DNA from 2 places in the Psychrobacillus sp. NPDC093200 genome. Region 2 is predicted to be linked to the other one. Evidence: predicted binding sites of a transcription regulator. Region 2 holds the regulator's gene; the other holds the start of a gene.
What was found. Region 2 encodes LexA, which represses DNA repair genes until DNA is damaged. Its sites were predicted from a motif close to CGAACATATGTTCG; they were not measured.
Positions count from the first base shown of each region.

Region 1: the regulator LexA is predicted to act here: its motif matches at 4,424-4,437, upstream of uvrB (excinuclease ABC subunit UvrB).

Region 1 covers NZ_JBNNVC010000003.1:192,178-201,446, reverse strand. Annotated here, with positions in the region: gene ACQKNZ_RS14505 (FAD-binding oxidoreductase) at 1-387, opposite strand, end outside; gene ACQKNZ_RS14500 (enoyl-CoA hydratase-related protein) at 455-1,231, opposite strand; gene ACQKNZ_RS14495 (EAL and HDOD domain-containing protein) at 1,383-2,615, shown strand; gene ACQKNZ_RS14490 (hypothetical protein) at 2,737-3,090, shown strand; gene ACQKNZ_RS14485 (competence protein ComK) at 3,087-3,596, opposite strand; gene ACQKNZ_RS14480 (IDEAL domain-containing protein) at 3,809-4,039, shown strand; gene uvrB (excinuclease ABC subunit UvrB) at 4,503-6,485, shown strand; gene uvrA (excinuclease ABC subunit UvrA) at 6,492-9,269, shown strand, end outside.
Region 2 covers NZ_JBNNVC010000002.1:1,085,346-1,094,614, reverse strand. Annotated here, with positions in the region: gene ACQKNZ_RS13220 (N-acetylmuramoyl-L-alanine amidase family protein) at 1-422, shown strand, start outside; gene ACQKNZ_RS13215 (hypothetical protein) at 522-1,208, opposite strand; gene ACQKNZ_RS13210 (hypothetical protein) at 1,575-2,180, opposite strand; gene ACQKNZ_RS13205 (DinB family protein) at 2,817-3,266, opposite strand; gene ACQKNZ_RS13200 (hypothetical protein) at 3,468-3,854, shown strand; gene lexA (transcriptional repressor LexA) at 3,985-4,605, opposite strand; gene yneA (cell division suppressor protein YneA) at 4,781-5,092, shown strand; gene ACQKNZ_RS13185 (YneB family resolvase-like protein) at 5,089-5,736, shown strand; gene ACQKNZ_RS13180 (DUF896 domain-containing protein) at 5,801-6,034, shown strand; gene tkt (transketolase) at 6,122-8,122, shown strand; gene ACQKNZ_RS13170 (YneF family protein) at 8,271-8,492, shown strand; gene ACQKNZ_RS13165 (alpha/beta hydrolase) at 8,849-9,269, opposite strand, start outside.

The DNA.
Region 1 (9,269 bases), on a different contig from region 2:
AGAGAGCCCATAGGGATTGATATAGGATTGAATATCTGCCCATGTTACTCCACTTTGAACTGTTATCATTTTGTTTTTTTCATCTAGCTCTAGTATTTTGTTATACCCCTTCATATCTAGTAAAATCCCATTCGGATATAAGGTTTGTCCCCCTTGGCTATGCTGCATACCTGCAATAGAAATAGTCTCTTTATTGTGGCTCGCTTCTTGCACAATTCTTTGAATATCCTCTACTTTCCCAGTAGATTCAATTGACTTCATTTTGACTGGCAATAAACCCCCAGAATCTTCAACGAGTTGGGTAGCTTGTTTTGTTTGAAAAAGTGTGTAAGATGCGACGAACAAAACTATGTAAATGACACTAAAAAGGATACGAGATTTATTAATGATTTTTCTCCTCCTAATATAGATAAAAAAGAGATAGTGCCATTAAGACAATATCCCTTTTGTTGTATTATTTCCCCTTAAAAACAGGCTTTCTTTTTTCGTTAAATGCATTTAATGCCTCTACACGATCCTCGGTTGGAATAGTGACCTCATAAGCCTTACGTTCAATTTGTAAGCCGGTTTGTAAATCTACGTTCATTCCTTTTTTTACGGCAAATTTCGCTTGCTGAAGTGCTACAGGGCCATTTGCAAGGATAAGGGCTGCGAAGCTCTCGGTTTCCTGCTTTAACGTTTCACGACTAGCAACTTTAGTTAAAAGTCCATATGTGAATGCTTCATGTGCTGTTAATCTCTTAGCTGTTAAGATAAGCTCCAGCGCCTTCGACTCTCCAATTAAACGTGGCAAACGCTGTGTCCCACCAGCCCCAGGAATGATGGCCAAGCTTGTTTCCGTTAGTCCCATTAGAATGTCATCTGCTGCAATCCGGAAATCACATGCGAGTGCCAGCTCAGTACCACCTCCAAAAGCATAACCATTTAACATGGCAATGGTTGGCTGTGGCAGGTTTTCAATCATAGAAAATACTTCACCTATTTTATATATATTTCGCTTTACTCGTTGCTCTGTTAATGTTCTACGCTCTTTTAAGTCAGCCCCAACACTAAAGGACTTTTCGCCAGAGCCTGTAAAGATTACTAGTCTAATGTCAGGATTAATGCGAATGGATTCGGCTATTTCTCCAAGCTCGCGTAGCATGTCGTAATTGAATGCATTCAATGCCTCGGGTCTATTTAATGTCACATATCCAATATTACCTTGTTGTTCATAAGCAATGGTTTCCACTATATCTCCCCCTAAAATACGATAAGTTCCTCATATCTTAACATATCATTTTATGATTATTCTGTCACTAAAGGAAAAAATAGGTCGTTTTTCCTTACTTTTTTTGATACAATAGTTATAAATTACATTTCTTAGAACAAGAGGAATTAAAATGGATATCTTTATTGCAAGACAGCCAATTTTTAATATAAACGAATCGTTATTCGGTTTTGAATTGTTATATAGAAACAACGAAGACAATTCTTTCCCAGAAGTGGATGCAGATATGGCTACGATTGATGTACTAACGCATTCATTTCTTACTATAGGTATAAATGAGCTTGCAGGTGATAAGCTATGCTTTATCAACTTTACTGAAAATCTTCTCGATAAGGAAGTTTTAAAAAGATTTCCTTCCAACAGAATTGTGGTGGAGATTTTAGAGGACATTATAATTACCCCAAGTATTATACAAAATATTAGACAGATAAAAGCAATGGGCTTCCTCTTGGCATTAGATGATTTTGTACTGAAAAATAATGTCCTTTACTATGAAGAATTATTTAGTATTGTTAACTTCATCAAAATAGACTTTCTTTCTAGCTCAATAGAGGAGCGAAATGCTGTTGAAAAGATTGTTCAAACTAATTATCCTCATATAGTTTTGCTTGCAGAGAAGATTGAAACCCGTATCGATTTCTATGAGGCAAAGGCAGCAGGCTATAAATTGTTTCAAGGCTACTTTTTTGCCAAACCTGAAATCATTAAGTCCACGGAGATTCCAGGTAATATAATGCAGTATTTGAGACTGATTAGTCTTTTGCGCAATGAGGAAGCCACTTTGGATGAAATAGCTATTGAAATTGAACGTGATGTTTCTTTGACCTTTAAGGTGCTCAAATTGATTAATTCATCAGCTATTAAAACTCGCTCCAAGGTTCGATCGATCAAGCAGGGTGTATTGATGCTCGGGCTTGAGGAAATCAATCATTGGATTCATGTATTAATGCTGCGTGAAGCACATAACACACATAACGGAGACGGACTAGCTATTATAGAGGCATCCTTGTTTAGAGCGAAATTTTGTGAGCTGTTAGCGAAAGAAAAGCGTCTACATAATTCCTCTGAATATTTACTGGTAGGGATGTTCTCCTTAATGGATACATTATTGCATAGAGAAATGGAGCAACTAGTAAGAGAATTACCTCTTTCAGATGAAGTAGCAGCGACTCTGTCTGGTACTAAAACAGACCTGACGGCTTTCTTAGACTTAACTATTGCTTATGACGAGGTACGCTGGACTGATATGTTTGAAGGTGCTGAGACAATTGGTATTGATTTCCCCTCACTTAATAACTTTTATAAGGAGGCCCGTCGATGGGCTTCTGAAATAGTTACTCAATAATACTACTGCCAATTTTCGGATTGGCAGTTTTTTTATTGAATTTCTTTTCTTTCCATTGCATTTTCTTTGATAAGTTGTAATATAATAAGAACAAGTGTTCTTAAAAAGAAAGGTGATTAAGATGCCATTAATACCTGAAGAGGCAATTCCTTATTTTGAAAATATGATTTATCTTCCTATGGTATTTACCATCTTGGAAAAGGATCGGACGATTTTTGAAAAGGCTCCCTTCAAATTAAACAGACCATATATAAACATTGTCGAAGAAGCAGTGAAGCAGGTACAAAAAGAGTTAAAAGACACACATATTTACATGAGGAGGCATAGTATGAAAGTGCTCCGAGGAGAAGGAGATGATATGTTCACAGAATATGTATTTTTTCATGGTGGCTATGAGGAGCATCGACGTTATTTGAATGTCCGTCTTCGTAACCGCGTAGAAGAACTACTTACAATGTACTTAACCATTTCCTAATCGATTGGTAACGTTTTTCGAACCGCATGTCTGGAAGTTATAAAACCGTGGTTTAAAAGATGGCTCATTCTTTTAAGGAAATGGGTACTTAAGATATTGGAATAGGCAATCTGACGGCTGATAGTATTCGTAGAAACAGGAACATCAATTGTATCACCGTTCGGTAAGACGATAGTAGAGCCTTTTTGAGTAGGGTAGAATGCTTCAATTGCTTGAAAGGAAAACCAGATATTTAAATCAGATTTAGGAGAAAGGATAGGAAGCAAAATACAAGGCGAACCATAGTCATGCGCAAGTACAATTGGAAGCTTAAAGTGGTTACCAATGGTTTCTCGAGACAAGTTTACAGCATGTTGAAAGGAAGAACCGTAGAAAGCACAGGAGTAGCGAACAATTTCATATGGCTTTTTACTTACAATGAAAGACTCGCCAGAAAAATTAATAACTTTCGTGTAAACTTTGTTATTTACTACTAAAGGTTGAAGGGACGCTGTTTCAAAGGAAATAAGATGGGATTTATTCTCATATTTTTTTGCCAGAAAATTTCACTCCTTAGTATAATATAATTTAAATTATAGTTAAATTTGGAAATAAATCAAGTTAATATATCTAATTATTAAAATATTTGATGTTTACTATATAATCTAAATTTTCTTAAAATGATTGCAAGTAGCCTTTAGCTTTTATATAATATAAAAAAGGCATCGGGGTGATTATAATGGACAAACAATATTCATATACAGATTTTATGAAAGCAATGGGACAAACAGGGAAAGAAAGCTCCGCAGAAAAATTGTTAAACGAAATTTATCTTGATATGTTTTTAAATGTTGTCCACCGGGAGCAAAGGAGTTATCGATTACTAGAGTTGATAGATGAGGCGTTGGATCGTAAGGACAGAAAAGCATTTAACGAATATACAAATGTTTTGCTCCAACTAAAGAGTTAAACAAAAGCCGCTTATGCAGAGCGGCTTTTTTCTATTTATGGAGTTGAATTTAAAAATGAGTTAATTTCATAAATAGAGCCTTGCCATTAAAAATGAACAAGTTTCACTTAGTTGTTTGGATGATGGTCATCGCGCAGAATGCGTAAATCAATGTAGGCAGTAAGATTCATCGTTTAAAACGATTTCTTCAAATAAGTGGACTTCAATTTTTCTAAGATAGTAAGGGCTTCTTGTAGAAACAAAAATAAAAATTATTCCTTTACTCTTTGACAAATTAGAATCTTATGTAGCTTTTTCTTGAAAAGAGGGTAGTAATACAAGGAGTAATATTTTATTCAAACGTTGCTACATCAATAGTCCAACATCCTCAAAATAAAAAGTTTTAAAACGTATGTTCGTTTTAATAGTGTTAGAAAAATGATTATGTTACACTAAATTTATTAAGCACACGGGAGGCAAACATATGGAACAAATCTTTGATTTACAATCTCCGTATGAGCCGGCAGGGGATCAAGTAGAAGCGATTAAAGAACTAGTTAAAGGAGTAAAGAAAGGTAAAAAGCATCAAACATTACTAGGGGCCACAGGTACCGGTAAGACCTTTACTATTTCTAATGTAATTCAACAAATCAATAAGCCAACCCTTGTAATGGCCCATAACAAAACACTGGCAGGACAACTATATAGTGAGTTCAAGGAATTCTTTCCTAACAATGCAGTAGAATACTTTGTTAGTTATTATGACTACTTTCAACCAGAGGCATACGTACCACAAACAGATACTTATATAGAGAAAGATTCAAGTATAAATGAAGAAATAGATAAATTACGACATTCTGCCACTTCCTCATTATTTGAGCGTAAGGATGTCATTATCATCGCTTCAGTTTCCTGCATTTATGGTTTAGGGAATCCAGAAGAATATAGAGAGATGGTTGTGTCTTTAAGAACAGGTATGGAAATCGATAGGAATCAGCTATTAAGAAAGCTTGTAGATGTTCAATATGAACGTAATGATATTAATTTTACTCGTGGAACATTCCGTGTCCGTGGAGATGTGGTGGAGATATTCCCTGCTTCCCGAGATGAGAGATGCCTAAGGGTAGAATTTTTTGGTGATGAAATAGATAGAATTCGTGAAGTAAACGCATTAACAGGAGAAATATTAGGAGAGCGTGACCATGTAGCTATTTTCCCTGCATCCCACTTCGTAACTAGAGAAGAAAAAATGAAAATAGCGATTAATAATATTCGTCAAGAGCTAGAAGAGCAACTAACTATCCTTCGCAGTGAGGATAAATTGTTAGAAGCTCAGAGATTGGAGCAACGGACCAATTATGATTTAGAAATGATGGAGGAAATGGGATTCTGCTCTGGAATAGAAAACTATTCTCGTCACTTAACATTAAGAGAAGCAGGAGCGACACCCTATACATTATTAGATTATTTTCCAGAGGATTTCTTGCTCGTAATAGATGAAAGTCACGTTTCGTTACCTCAGGTTAGAGGAATGTATAATGGGGACCAGGCTCGTAAATCAGTATTAGTGAATTACGGCTTCCGTTTGCCATCAGCTTTAGATAATAGACCTCTAACATTCCAGGAATTTGAGGGACATGTAAAACAAGCAATCTATGTATCAGCAACACCGGGACCATATGAATTGGAGCATACACCAGAAATGGTTGAACAAATTATTCGCCCAACTGGTTTATTGGATCCAATCATTACCGTAAAACCTATTGAAGGTCAAATAGATGATTTAATCAATGAGATTTATGAAAGATCGGCAAAAAATGAACGAGTACTGATAACTACTTTGACGAAAAAGATGTCCGAGGATTTAACGGATTATTTAAAAGAAATAGGCATTAAGGTGCAGTATTTACATTCTGAGATAAAAACCTTAGAACGAATTGAGATTATTCGAGAGCTTCGATTAGGTACTTATGATGTTTTAATCGGCATTAACCTGTTGCGAGAGGGGTTAGACTTGCCAGAGGTTTCACTAGTTGCTATTTTGGATGCCGATAAGGAAGGATTCCTACGTTCGGAGCGTTCATTGATTCAAACGATTGGTCGAGCAGCCCGAAACTCCAACGGAGAAGTTATTATGTATGCAGATAAAATGACAGATTCCATGAAAAAAGCAATCGATGAAACGAAGCGTCGTCGTACAATTCAAATGGAATATAACGAAAAGCATGGCATTACACCTAAAACAATTGTGAAGAAGATAAGAGAAGTAATTAGAGCCTCTCAAGTGGCTGAAGAAGAGGAAAGCTATGCACAGCAATTAACTAGTGGAAAAGTCTTAACTAAAGAGGAAAAGGGTAAACTACTAGAAAAGCTAGAAAAAGAAATGAAAGATGCTGCAAAGGCGCTTAACTTTGAACGAGCTGCTGAATTACGTGATGCAATTCTGGAGCTCAAGCTGGAAGGATGATGATTGGTGAAAAACCAAGAGATTAATATTCAAGGTGCTCGTACAAATAATTTAAAAGATATAAGTATCAAAATACCAAGAGATAAGCTTGTCGTTATGACAGGTTTGTCTGGTTCTGGTAAGTCTTCCTTAGCCTTTGACACTATCTATGCTGAAGGACAACGACGTTATGTAGAATCCTTATCGGCATACGCAAGACAGTTTCTAGGCCAAATGGATAAACCAGACGTTGATTCAATAGAAGGGCTATCACCGGCCATTTCGATTGATCAAAAGACGACAAGTAAAAATCCAAGATCTACAGTAGCAACTGTTACAGAAATTTATGATTATATGCGATTGTTATATGCTCGGGTAGGGAAGCCAATTTGTCCAAACCATGGAATTGAAATATCCTCGCAAACAATTGAGCAAATGGTTGACCGATTAAGCGAGTATCCAGAAAGAACTAAAATGCAGATTCTTGCTCCGATTGTTTCTGGTCGTAAAGGAACTCATGTGAAATTACTAGAAGACATGAAAAAGCAAGGATATGTACGCGTTCGCATTAATGGAGATTTAATAGACTTAGATGACGATATAAACTTAGATAAAAATAAAAAACATAATATTGAAGTAGTCATCGACCGAGTTGTATTAAAAGAAGGTATAGCTGCACGATTAAGCGATTCCTTAGAATCTGCGTTGCGACTCGGAGATGGACGAGTTCTAATAGATGTGATGGAACAAGAGGAGCTACTATTTAGCGAGCATCATGCATGTCCAATATGTGGCTTTTCCATTGGCGAGCTAGAGCCGAGAATGTTTTCGTTTAACAGTCCATTTGGTGCGTGTACAGATTGTGATGGGTTAGGCACCAAGTTAGAGGTCAATCCAGATTTAGTTGTTCCAGATAAATCATTAACTTTGGAAGAGGGAGCCATTGTAGCATGGCAGCCTACGAGCTCTCAATACTATCCGAAACTATTAGAGGCAGTGTGTAAGCATTACAAAATAAAAATGAATGTTCCAGTTGAGAAATTACCTATTGATCAGTGGAACAAAATTATGTACGGTTCAGGAAAGGACAAAATTCGTTTCCGTTATCAAAACGAATATGGCCAAGTAAGGGACAATTCGATTCAATTCGAAGGTGTACTTGCTAACATCGAAAGACGTTATAAAGATACGTCCTCTGATTATATTCGTGAGCAAATGGAAAAGTATATGGCAGAGCATGATTGTCCTACTTGTAAGGGCTACCGTTTAAAGGAAGAAACGATGGCGGTGAAAATAGATTCATTGCATATTGGCCAAGTTTCTAGATTTTCGATTGAGGAAGCAAATAAATTTTTCAGTGAACTGACATTGTCAGAGAAGGATATGCAAATCGCTCGATTAGTTTTAAGAGAAATTGATGAACGACTTAGCTTTCTAGATAATGTGGGACTAAATTATTTGACTCTGAATCGGGCATCTGGGACGTTATCTGGAGGAGAGGCTCAACGAATTCGTTTAGCGACCCAAATAGGCTCTCGTCTTACGGGTGTGCTTTATATTCTTGATGAACCTTCTATCGGTCTACACCAAAGAGACAATGACCGTTTAGTAGCAACTCTGAAGGATATGCGAGATATAGGAAACACTTTAATCGTTGTAGAACATGATGAAGATACGATGATGGCTGCTGATTATTTGATTGATGTAGGTCCAGGAGCAGGAGTACATGGTGGACAAATAGTAGCTGCCGGAACTCCTGAAGAGGTAATGAAAGATAAAAATTCTCTTACAGGACAATATTTAAGCGGGAAAAAGTTTATCCCTCTTCCTCTAGAAAGAAGAAAACCGGATGGTCGTTTTATTAAGATTAAAGGTGCTAAGGAAAATAACCTGAAAAATGTTAATGTCGATATTCCACTAGGGGTATTTACAGCTGTGACAGGTGTATCTGGCTCTGGGAAAAGTACATTGGTCAACGAAATTCTGTATAAATCATTAGCACACAACATTAACCGAGCTAGAACGTTGCCAGGTGCACATAAAGCAATAGAGGGAATTGAAATGCTAGATAAGGTGATTGATATCGATCAGTCGCCGATTGGACGCACACCTCGCTCAAATCCTGCCACTTATACTGGCGTTTTTGATGATATAAGAGATCTCTTTGCAACGACTAATGAGGCTAAGATTAGAGGATATAAAAAAGGACGCTTCAGCTTTAATGTAAAAGGTGGACGCTGTGAGGCTTGTCGAGGCGATGGAATTATCAAAATCGAGATGCACTTTTTACCGGATGTTTATGTACCTTGCGAGATATGTCATGGTAAACGCTATAATCGAGAGACACTGGAAGTATTATATAAAGGAAAAAGCATTTCGGACATTTTGAAGATGACAGTAGAAGAAGGGGTTGCTTTCTTTGAAAACCATCCGAAAATCAGTCGTAAAATACAAACCCTTTTTGATGTGGGGCTAGGTTATATGGAACTTGGTCAGCCCGCAACCACTCTTTCTGGTGGAGAAGCGCAACGTGTGAAACTGGCTTCAGAGCTACATAAGCGCTCTAATGGTAAGTCATTTTATATTTTGGATGAGCCAACTACAGGGTTACATGTCGATGACATTGCAAGATTACTTATTGTTTTACAGCGCTTAGTTGAAAATGGAGATACTGTTCTAGTCATTGAACATAATTTGGACGTCATTAAAACAGCTGATTACTTAATTGATTTGGGACCAGAGGGTGGCGATAAAGGTGGAACAATCCTAGCATCTGGAACACCAGAAAAAATTGCAGAAGCCAAG
Region 2 (9,269 bases):
ATTATGTCTATCCAGGTAGCGGAACTCCTACTACAACGTATCAAACAAATATTCATTCAGAGATCTTAAAGCTTGTTAATTTTTCAGATCGAGGAAAGAAAACGGCTAATTTTCATGTTTTGCGAGAATCAAATATGCCTTCGTTGCTTACAGAAAATGGCTTCATCGATAATGCCAATGACGCAGCTAAACTTAATACATCCTCTTTCATTGAATCTCTAGCAAGAGGCCATGTAAATGGTATTGTTAAGTCCTTTGGGCTTCCTAAAAAGAGTACCGCTGTGTATCATACAGTAGTAAGTGGAGATACAGTTTACGGTTTAAGTCAAACTTACGGAAGCACAGTTCAACAGATTAAAGATTGGAATGGCCTAGACTCCAATTATACAATTTATGTTGGTCAGGTTTTAAGAGTAAAATAATAGGCCAATGATGCAGTGAGTATTAGGGAGTCCTTCATTGTAAAATATTAAATAATTTATATTGAAAAAGCGTTGAGATTTCTATCTCAACGCTTTTTTCTATTTAGCTTCGATTGTTACGCCTTGCAGTTTTATATATTGTCCATCAGAGACTGTAATATATGTATCTGCTTCAACGTTTTCATTTGTCACAATATCCTCTAACTGATGCGAACTGCTCTTAGAGACTTCGTAATATCCTAATCCTGTATCAGTATTATAAATAATTTTATATTCTCCAGCCGGGATATCTTTTCCTACTTTGTACATACCGTCTTTATAAATACCATCAATAGGAACTATAGAAGGAGCTTGCTCAATAGAATACATATCACCATCCTGAAACTTAAAATATTCTCCATCGTGAAGCGTCACATAGGAATGGGAATCCTTACTTAAATTATCGTTGAAAATAATACCTTCCAATTTACCTGAGCTGTCTTTTGAACTTTCTATATATGTGTAGCCATTAGCAAACACTATATATTCTCCTGCGGATATATCAGTACCAACCTTGTATGTCCCTGATTTAATCTTTCCTTCATTTTTCTTTTCTTGTTTATCCTCGTCTGTTTTTGAATCATTAGTCGTTGAAGCTTCGTTTTTATTGTCTTCTGTGGTTTTCTCGGTAGCTATATCGTTGACTGGCTCATCATCTCCGCCGATTGATGCAAGTGCAATAACAAAAATTACGACGATTACCCAGAACCACCACTTCTTATAAAAAGGTTCTTTTGAATTTCCCATTATTCTTCTCCACCTGTCATATGTAGAATTACATTTAAACATTAACAGAATGCCCATTAATACTGTTTTTTATGAGAGCAAAGAGATATTTTGTTGTTACAATCAAACAGTAAAAAAAGAGATGAGAGAAAAAGTAAATACTTTAACGTGTTATTCGATTATTTAGGGGAGACTCTTTTAGATTACGTCTTTTTGTGTATAGGTCATAGGCTGGAAGAGCATAGGGAGGCCATTACTTAATAGGCATTTTGAAAGAAGAACATTGTTTTTTTATCACAATATAAAAATGAAAATTATTGTATGTATAAGACTGGTCGCTAAACAAGGGCGATCAGTCATCAAAAAAAGGTTAATAGAATTGCAATGTTATTGGATTCCGTATTCTTTAATAAGAGCCTCCATTTTTCTTGAAAACTCGCGATCCAATTTCCTAACCTCATTTAGAATTTCATTTGCTTTAGTTATCTTGTCTGGATCATTCGCATCTAGACCAGCAGCAATTTCACTGAATGCGATATGTTGCTTGCTAATAGCATCTATTAATATTTCATGCGTGGCTGCAATATCATCATTTGGAGGAATAATAGCTTCAATGTTTTCTAAAACAAACATATTTTGTGGAAGAATTTCCTCGTAAATAGCAGTGGCAAATGTATAGCTGTCCAATTGACCATTGGATGATCCAAATCTTAGTTCATCCCAGCGTACTGCTAAATCTGTTACCTCCATATAAGCTACTCTCACATCGTCCACATAGTATTGCACCAGTTCCTTATCTGTAGATACCATTTCCTCCTCAGGTACTGTTGCCTCTTCTTTTGAATCTGATTTGTTTACTTCCTCAGCCGCATTCTCTTCTTTTGTTACTACTTTCTCTATCTCTTTTTCAGGTTTTTCTTCCTCCTTTGCTACGGAGCAAGCAGTAAGGCCCAACATACAAGAAACCATTATTAAAAATAACCATTTTCGCATTATGAAAAAAACTCCTTTTGGCTTTTAATCCTGTGCTTATTAAAAAAAGCTAAGAACATATTGTATAACTTGGTTTAAGATGAAAAAAAAATATTGTTGCTTTTACAAGGATTTAGTTGAGCAAATGTAAGGTCTGGCGTTAGTTCCTGTACTTGATTTATTATTTCTCACGATAAGAAAGGGGATTTCAGTCGGCTTTAAAATATGCACTTATTTACTATATTCATCTCTTAAAATGAAGTCACTGCTATAAGGAAGGAAAACGGGTTTTTGTTAGCGTGGATATATACGACAGGTTACGAGAACAGTAGGATTAGAAAATGTATTTAAATAACATTTTTATGGAAAATAAATATTGAGGCATGAAGTGGCATGGAGAAGAAAAGTCCTACTATGTAGCTCTTAAATAATCAGATGTGGAATTGGAGGGACGCATATAGATATTACTTTTCAATCAACAACAGCAGAAACAAAAAAAGGAAGACAAGAATTTTTATTCTAGTCCTTCCTTTTTTGTTGAATCTAAAGATTTGAGGATAGAAGAGCCAAATTAATGTAGCGAAATAATGGGATCAATTGTTTCACCCCCATTAAATAATTTTTGAACAATATTCTCAGTTGGACAATGAAGCTAATTTAAAAAAGAGGTTTAGGAAAACCATTGAAATGAGCTATGATGCCAATTTGTCCTATGTGGTATGCTTCGTGACTATATATATGATGGAATACCCAGTTATAGGTTGGGGGAGAAGGAGGAATCCAACCATCAGAAAATTTAGGGACTTCAATCAGTTGATTAAACTGTTGATCAGTTAAGTTATTTAATATTCCGTCTGTATGTATGCGAATATCTTGATAAGCTTTAAGTATTTCGAACGAAGAGGAGTTTTTGTCTAAAGTCAAAACTAACTTTTGTTGGAGTGCCACTTCATTAATCCAGAAATCCTCACTAGTAGCAATATGTGAAATAACCCATGCCAAATTATTTGGATAGGTTGGTGAGGTTTTAAACCAGCTTTCTTCTTGTAAACTATTTAAATAAGGTAATAACGTTTTTCTGTAATCATTCCGATATGGAAAAGCCAAATAAATCAATCCTTTCTATTAACATATATTAAATAATGTAAATATAAATTTTAATAAACAAATGTATTCATTTATGAATTTCTAAATATTTTTTATTGTTCCGATGAATTAAAATAGGATAAAGAGCTTACAAATTTGATGTTAATATAGTACAATGCTACTTATATATCTGTAATTCCGGAAATAGTGGAGGGATAGAATGTGGATGCAAATGAATTAATTAATGTGATTAATCATAGTATAGAAAAGTTAGATTATGCTTCAGCAAGAAAATATATAGAGGAAAATCTAAATCTAGTTAATATAAATAAACATTTACTTATTGACAATGCGAGAAGTGTGTTAGTTTACATAAACGACACCCTAGAATCAGGAGCCCAGCCTTTAACTCGCCAAGAAGTTTCCTTGATTTACACGATTAATAAGCATGCTACGAAATTTGACGTTAGAGCTTTGAGAATGATAATAAGAGATAACCCGTCCTTGCTAATAAGACAAGACATCAAACATTATTTTAATGAAGATGCAAAGACTCTCTTAGAGGGAATGAATGTAATACCAAAACAATCAAAACAAGCAATAATATAAACAAAACCCCTTCATGTCTCGAACATGAAGGGGTTTTTCGATGATCTAAACAAAAATGTCCACTTTCTTGTTAGATATGATATCGGCTCAAAGTAATCATACTATGAAAATTGTAGAAGTCAAGCAATCATTAGTGAATATGTCGGTAAACTCCTACTACTTTTCCTAAAATAGAGACTTGATTAACAATAATCGGATCCATCGCAGAGTTCTCCGGCTGTAGGCGGAAATACGTTTTTTCTTTAAAGAATCGTTTTACTGTTGCTTCATCCTCTTCTGTCATTGCTACAACGATGTCCCCATTGTTAGCAGATTGCTGTTGTTTAACAATGACATAATCTCCATTCAAGATTCCAGCTTCAATCATACTATCACCCATAATTTCTAACATAAATAGGTGATCATCTGAAGTACCAAACGTTTCAGGAAGCGGGAAGAATTCTTCAACGTTTTCAATTGCAGTAATAGGCATACCAGCTGTAACCTTCCCAACTAAAGGAACATGCACAACTCCCTGCCTTTCGACAGTAGCCTCTAAACCATCTAATATTTCTATTGCACGTGGTTTTGTAGGGTCTCTACGAATTAAACCTTTACTTTCCAATCTTGCTAAGTGTCCATGTACAGTAGAACTTGAAGCAAGACCTACTGCCTCACCAATTTCACGTACGGATGGTGGATAGCCTTTTTTACGAACTTCTTCCTTTATAAAAGCTAGAATATCTTCCTGTCTTTTAGACGCTTTCTTCAATGAGTTCACCTCTTTTAGTAATAAATTCCCTACTAGATTAATACTTATTAATAGTATACCAGTGTCCTGAAAATTATGCAAACATAGGTTCTAATATTTGTTGACAAAAACAAATGTTCGTATTAATATTAGAACATACATTCCGAACAAACATTCTAATTTTGGGGGTTTTTTTATGAATTGGGTAAAAAACAATTATTTTTTAGCATTATTTTTAGGACTAAATCTTATATTTATGACAACTATGGTAATCTCACATACAATAACAAACGAGGAAGACTCACACATCAAAATAGAACAAGGGGATTCCTTATGGGCTCTTGCAACAAAATATGGCATAGAAGATTCAAGGGAAGAATGGGTTAGTCAGGTAATAGAAATGAATAATTTATACGATACCTCTATTAAAGCTGGGGATGTTATAGTTGTTCCTAAAGTAAGTGAGAACCTTCACTTAAATTATGGAACAGAGGTAGCGGGAGAATGAAATCAGTTATTTATTGTCGAGTAAGTACAGACAAATCCACACAAGAAACTTCTTTAGAGAGACAAGAGGAAGAGTTGATAGATTTTGCTAAAAAACAGGGCAGTGAGGTTTCTCAGGTTTTTGCAGATCAGCATAGTGGATATGATGTTGAGAGAGACGGGCTATTAGAGATGCTCAATTATGTAAAAGAAAATGATATCAAAGCGGTGTTTGTGCAAGATGAAACTAGAATAGGTAGAGGTAATGGTAGAATGGCTGTCCTTCATTTACTTCAGAAAACAAACACATCGGTCTATACGTTACAGGATAAAGGTATATTAAACTTAAATGAAATGGATTCTATGCTTTTAGAAATCCTTGCCTTGGTGGAGGAATATCAACGTAAAATTCATAATGCCAAGATTAAAAGAGGAATGAAGCGCGCGATATCAAAAGGCTATCGTCCAGAAAAGAATTTAAAAACTCGAGGAAACCCTGAGGGAAGAGAGCGAATAGATATACCTGTTGATGAAATTGTCCGATTACGGAACGCAGGGCTCACATACGAGGAAATCACCTCTACATTAAAGGGATTAGGTTTTAATATAAGTAAAGCAACTGTACATAGAAGATATATGGAATTTAAAGAGACTCACGAAGGGTAAAGACTTGCACTTCGTGTGTTTTTTTCATACCTTTATATAAGAGTTAGTTGAAAGGATGAAAAATATGTTAAGTAAAGAAAAACTAGCACGTATTAATGAGCTGGCAAAAAAGTCTAAGTCCAGTGGATTATCTATTGAGGAAGCAAAGGAACAAAGTGCTTTGCGCAAAGAATATTTGGAAACATTTAGAGCAACAATGAGAGATACAATAGAAAGTGTAAAAGTTATCGACCCTTCTGGAAACGATGTTACACCAGAAAAGGTACAACAAGCGAAAAAGGGTAAATTTCTGAATTAACTAATCATTTCAGAAACCATTGATAATACGCGAATTGTTGTCTAAACTATTATTATAGAAAAAATTTTGTTCGAGAGGATGTCATTCATGTCATTACAATCAGATCTATTAGCAATTACGACTATTCGTACTCTATCTATCGATGCAATCGATAAAGCAAACTCTGGTCATCCAGGTCTTCCTATGGGAGCTGCACCAATGGCGTACACATTATGGACAAAACATTTACGCCACAACCCAAGCAATCCTAATTGGTTTAACCGCGACCGCTTTGTTTTATCAGCAGGTCATGGCTCAATGCTGTTATACAGCTTGCTACACCTTGGTGGTTATGATCTTCCTATGGAAGAGATTAAAAACTTCAGACAGTGGAACTCTAAAACTCCCGGACATCCAGAATTTCGTCACACAGCAGGGGTAGAAGCAACAACTGGTCCTTTAGGACAAGGTATAGGTATGGCTGTAGGTATGGCCATGGCAGAGGCGCATTTAGCTGCTACTTACAATCAAGAAGGACATTCTATTGTTGATCATTATACGTATGCATTATGCGGAGATGGAGATTTGATGGAAGGTGTAGCTGCTGAAGCTATTTCTCTAGCGGGACACTTAAAATTAGATAAACTAATCGTATTGTATGATAGTAATGATATTTCGTTAGATGGAGATTTACATAAATCTTTCTCTGAGAACATTGAAAAACGTTTTGAATCATACGGATGGAACCATATTTATGTAGAAGATGGTAATGATATTGAAGCAATTTCAGCTGCAATCGACAAAGCTAAATCACAAAACGATAAACCAACAATTATCGAAGTGAAAACAGTTATTGGATTTGGTTCTCCCAACCGCTCCGGAAAAGCAGATGCTCATGGTATGCCGCTTGGCAAAGAAGAATCTCTATTAGCTAAAGCAGAATATAAATGGTTATTCGAAGAAGATTTCTATGTACCAGAGGAAGTTTATGAAACTTTCAAGGAAGCTGCTGAGCGTCAAGGTGTTCAAGAAGAAGCTACATGGAACGAAAGATTAGCTACTTATGAAAAAGAGTTCCCAGAGCTAGCTCAAACTCTAAAACAAGCGATTAATGGAGAGATGCCTGCAAACTTTGCAGATGCACTTAAAACTTATGAAGAAGGAACTTCACAAGCAAGTAGAGCAGCTTCAGGTGAAGCTATTAATGCTATCGCTCAAAATCTGCCTTCATTTTTCGGAGGAAGTGCTGACTTAGCTGGTTCTAACAAAACGACTATTAAAAATGCTGGAGATTTCTCTGCAGATAACTATGCGGGCAAAAACATCTGGTTTGGTGTTCGTGAGTTTGCAATGGGAACTGCTCTTAATGGTATGGCCCTTCATGGCGGTCTACATGTGTTCGGTGGGACATTCTTCGTATTCAGTGATTATGTACGCCCTGCAATTCGTCTATCCGCATTAATGGGATTGCCAGTAACATATGTGTTCACTCATGATAGTATTGCAGTAGGGGAAGATGGACCAACTCATGAACCAGTTGAGCATTTAGCTTCACTAAGAGCTATGCCAGGCTTATCAGTAATCCGTCCAGCTGATTCAAATGAAACAGCGGAAGCATGGAAATTAGCTGTATCCTCTAAGGATCAACCAACTGTGTTAGTGCTTTCTCGTCAAAACTTACCTACACTTAAAGGTTCTGTAGACCAAGCTAGTGAAGGTGTGGAAAAGGGAGCTTATATCGTTTCACCAGTTGAAAATGCAGAGGGTATCTTACTTGCAACAGGTTCAGAGGTTGGACTAGCAGTAGAGGCTCAAAAAGCTTTAGCAGAAGAAGGAATTCAAGTTTCTGTAGTATCTATGCCATCATGGGATAGATTTGAAAAACAAGATACTGCATATAAAAATGCTGTATTGCCTTCTAACTTAACAAAACGCCTTGCTATTGAAATGGGATCTTCTCTTGGATGGCATCGTTATGTTGGATTCGAAGGTGACGTTATTGCAATAGACCAATTCGGTGCAAGTGCACCTGGAGAGATCGTAATGAAGGAATATGGCTTTAGTGTAGGAAATGTTGTTTCTAAGATGAAAAATCTACTACAAAAATAATATTCTTCTTTGCAATTCGAATACTTTCTCTTAAAAGTATTCGAATTGCTATTTATCAAAGAATTTATATAGAATGCCTATGAAATTTATAGTATAATTTCAATTGGTGTCTTGTACACGTAGAGAAGTTGGTAAAGGAGGAGAAAAATTGGATACTTGGATATGGGTTGTTATAGTAATTGTCGCTTTAATCGGTGGTGTTGTAATCGGATTTTTTGCAGCACGACAATATATGATGAAATATTTGAAAGAAAATCCACCAATCAATGAACAAATGCTACGTATGATGATGGCACAGATGGGTCGTAAGCCATCCGAAAAACAAGTGAAACAAATGATGAACCAAATGAATAAAATGCAAAACAAATAATTAAAGGCACTCATTAATTGGGTGCTTTCTGACTGTAAACATCTCAAACTAATTGAGCTGTTTGCAGTTTTTTATATACACTCATTTTATTTTAGGATTATTTCTAGTATGAAAAAGGATTACTTCAAAAATATTTGTTGAATTTTATTAAAGTAGACTCCCAAAGAATATAGATTCTCTTTAAGGAGATTTTCACTCTGAATTTATTATGTAAAGATTTCAATTAGGAATGATTTGTTATCAATAAAAATAAAAAGAGGATTCCAATTCTATAATGGAATCCTAATCTTAAAATTTTATTATTCAATATGCTTAATTAATGGAATATTAATCGTTTAAAATCAAATTAGAAATGCCTATTTTTCCCCTAGCAAGCTATATTGCTTTAAAAAATCTGATACAACTTCTTCATATTCCTTGCTATTTTCATTAAACGATTTAGCGTGTGCTCCTACATCGAATAATTTGAGCATTTTAGGTCCTTTTTTCTTTTCATATAAATCTTCTGTCATCTTTGGCAAGATGAAATCATCCTCCATACTATGAATAAATAAAACAGGTTTTTCTATTTTATCTACTACATCAATCGGAGATACCAAATTCAAGGTGTAACCATCTCGCCATTTTAAGAAGAGATTAGCAAATCGGATGGCTAAGCTAGAGCGAAGTGGGGTGGTTTGGGTAAGTAAATGATAAACCTGGTCTTCAAAATCAGAGAATGCGCAATCTGAGATATAGAAGTCTGCATCGTCAATAATAGAACCGGCATATAGCAGG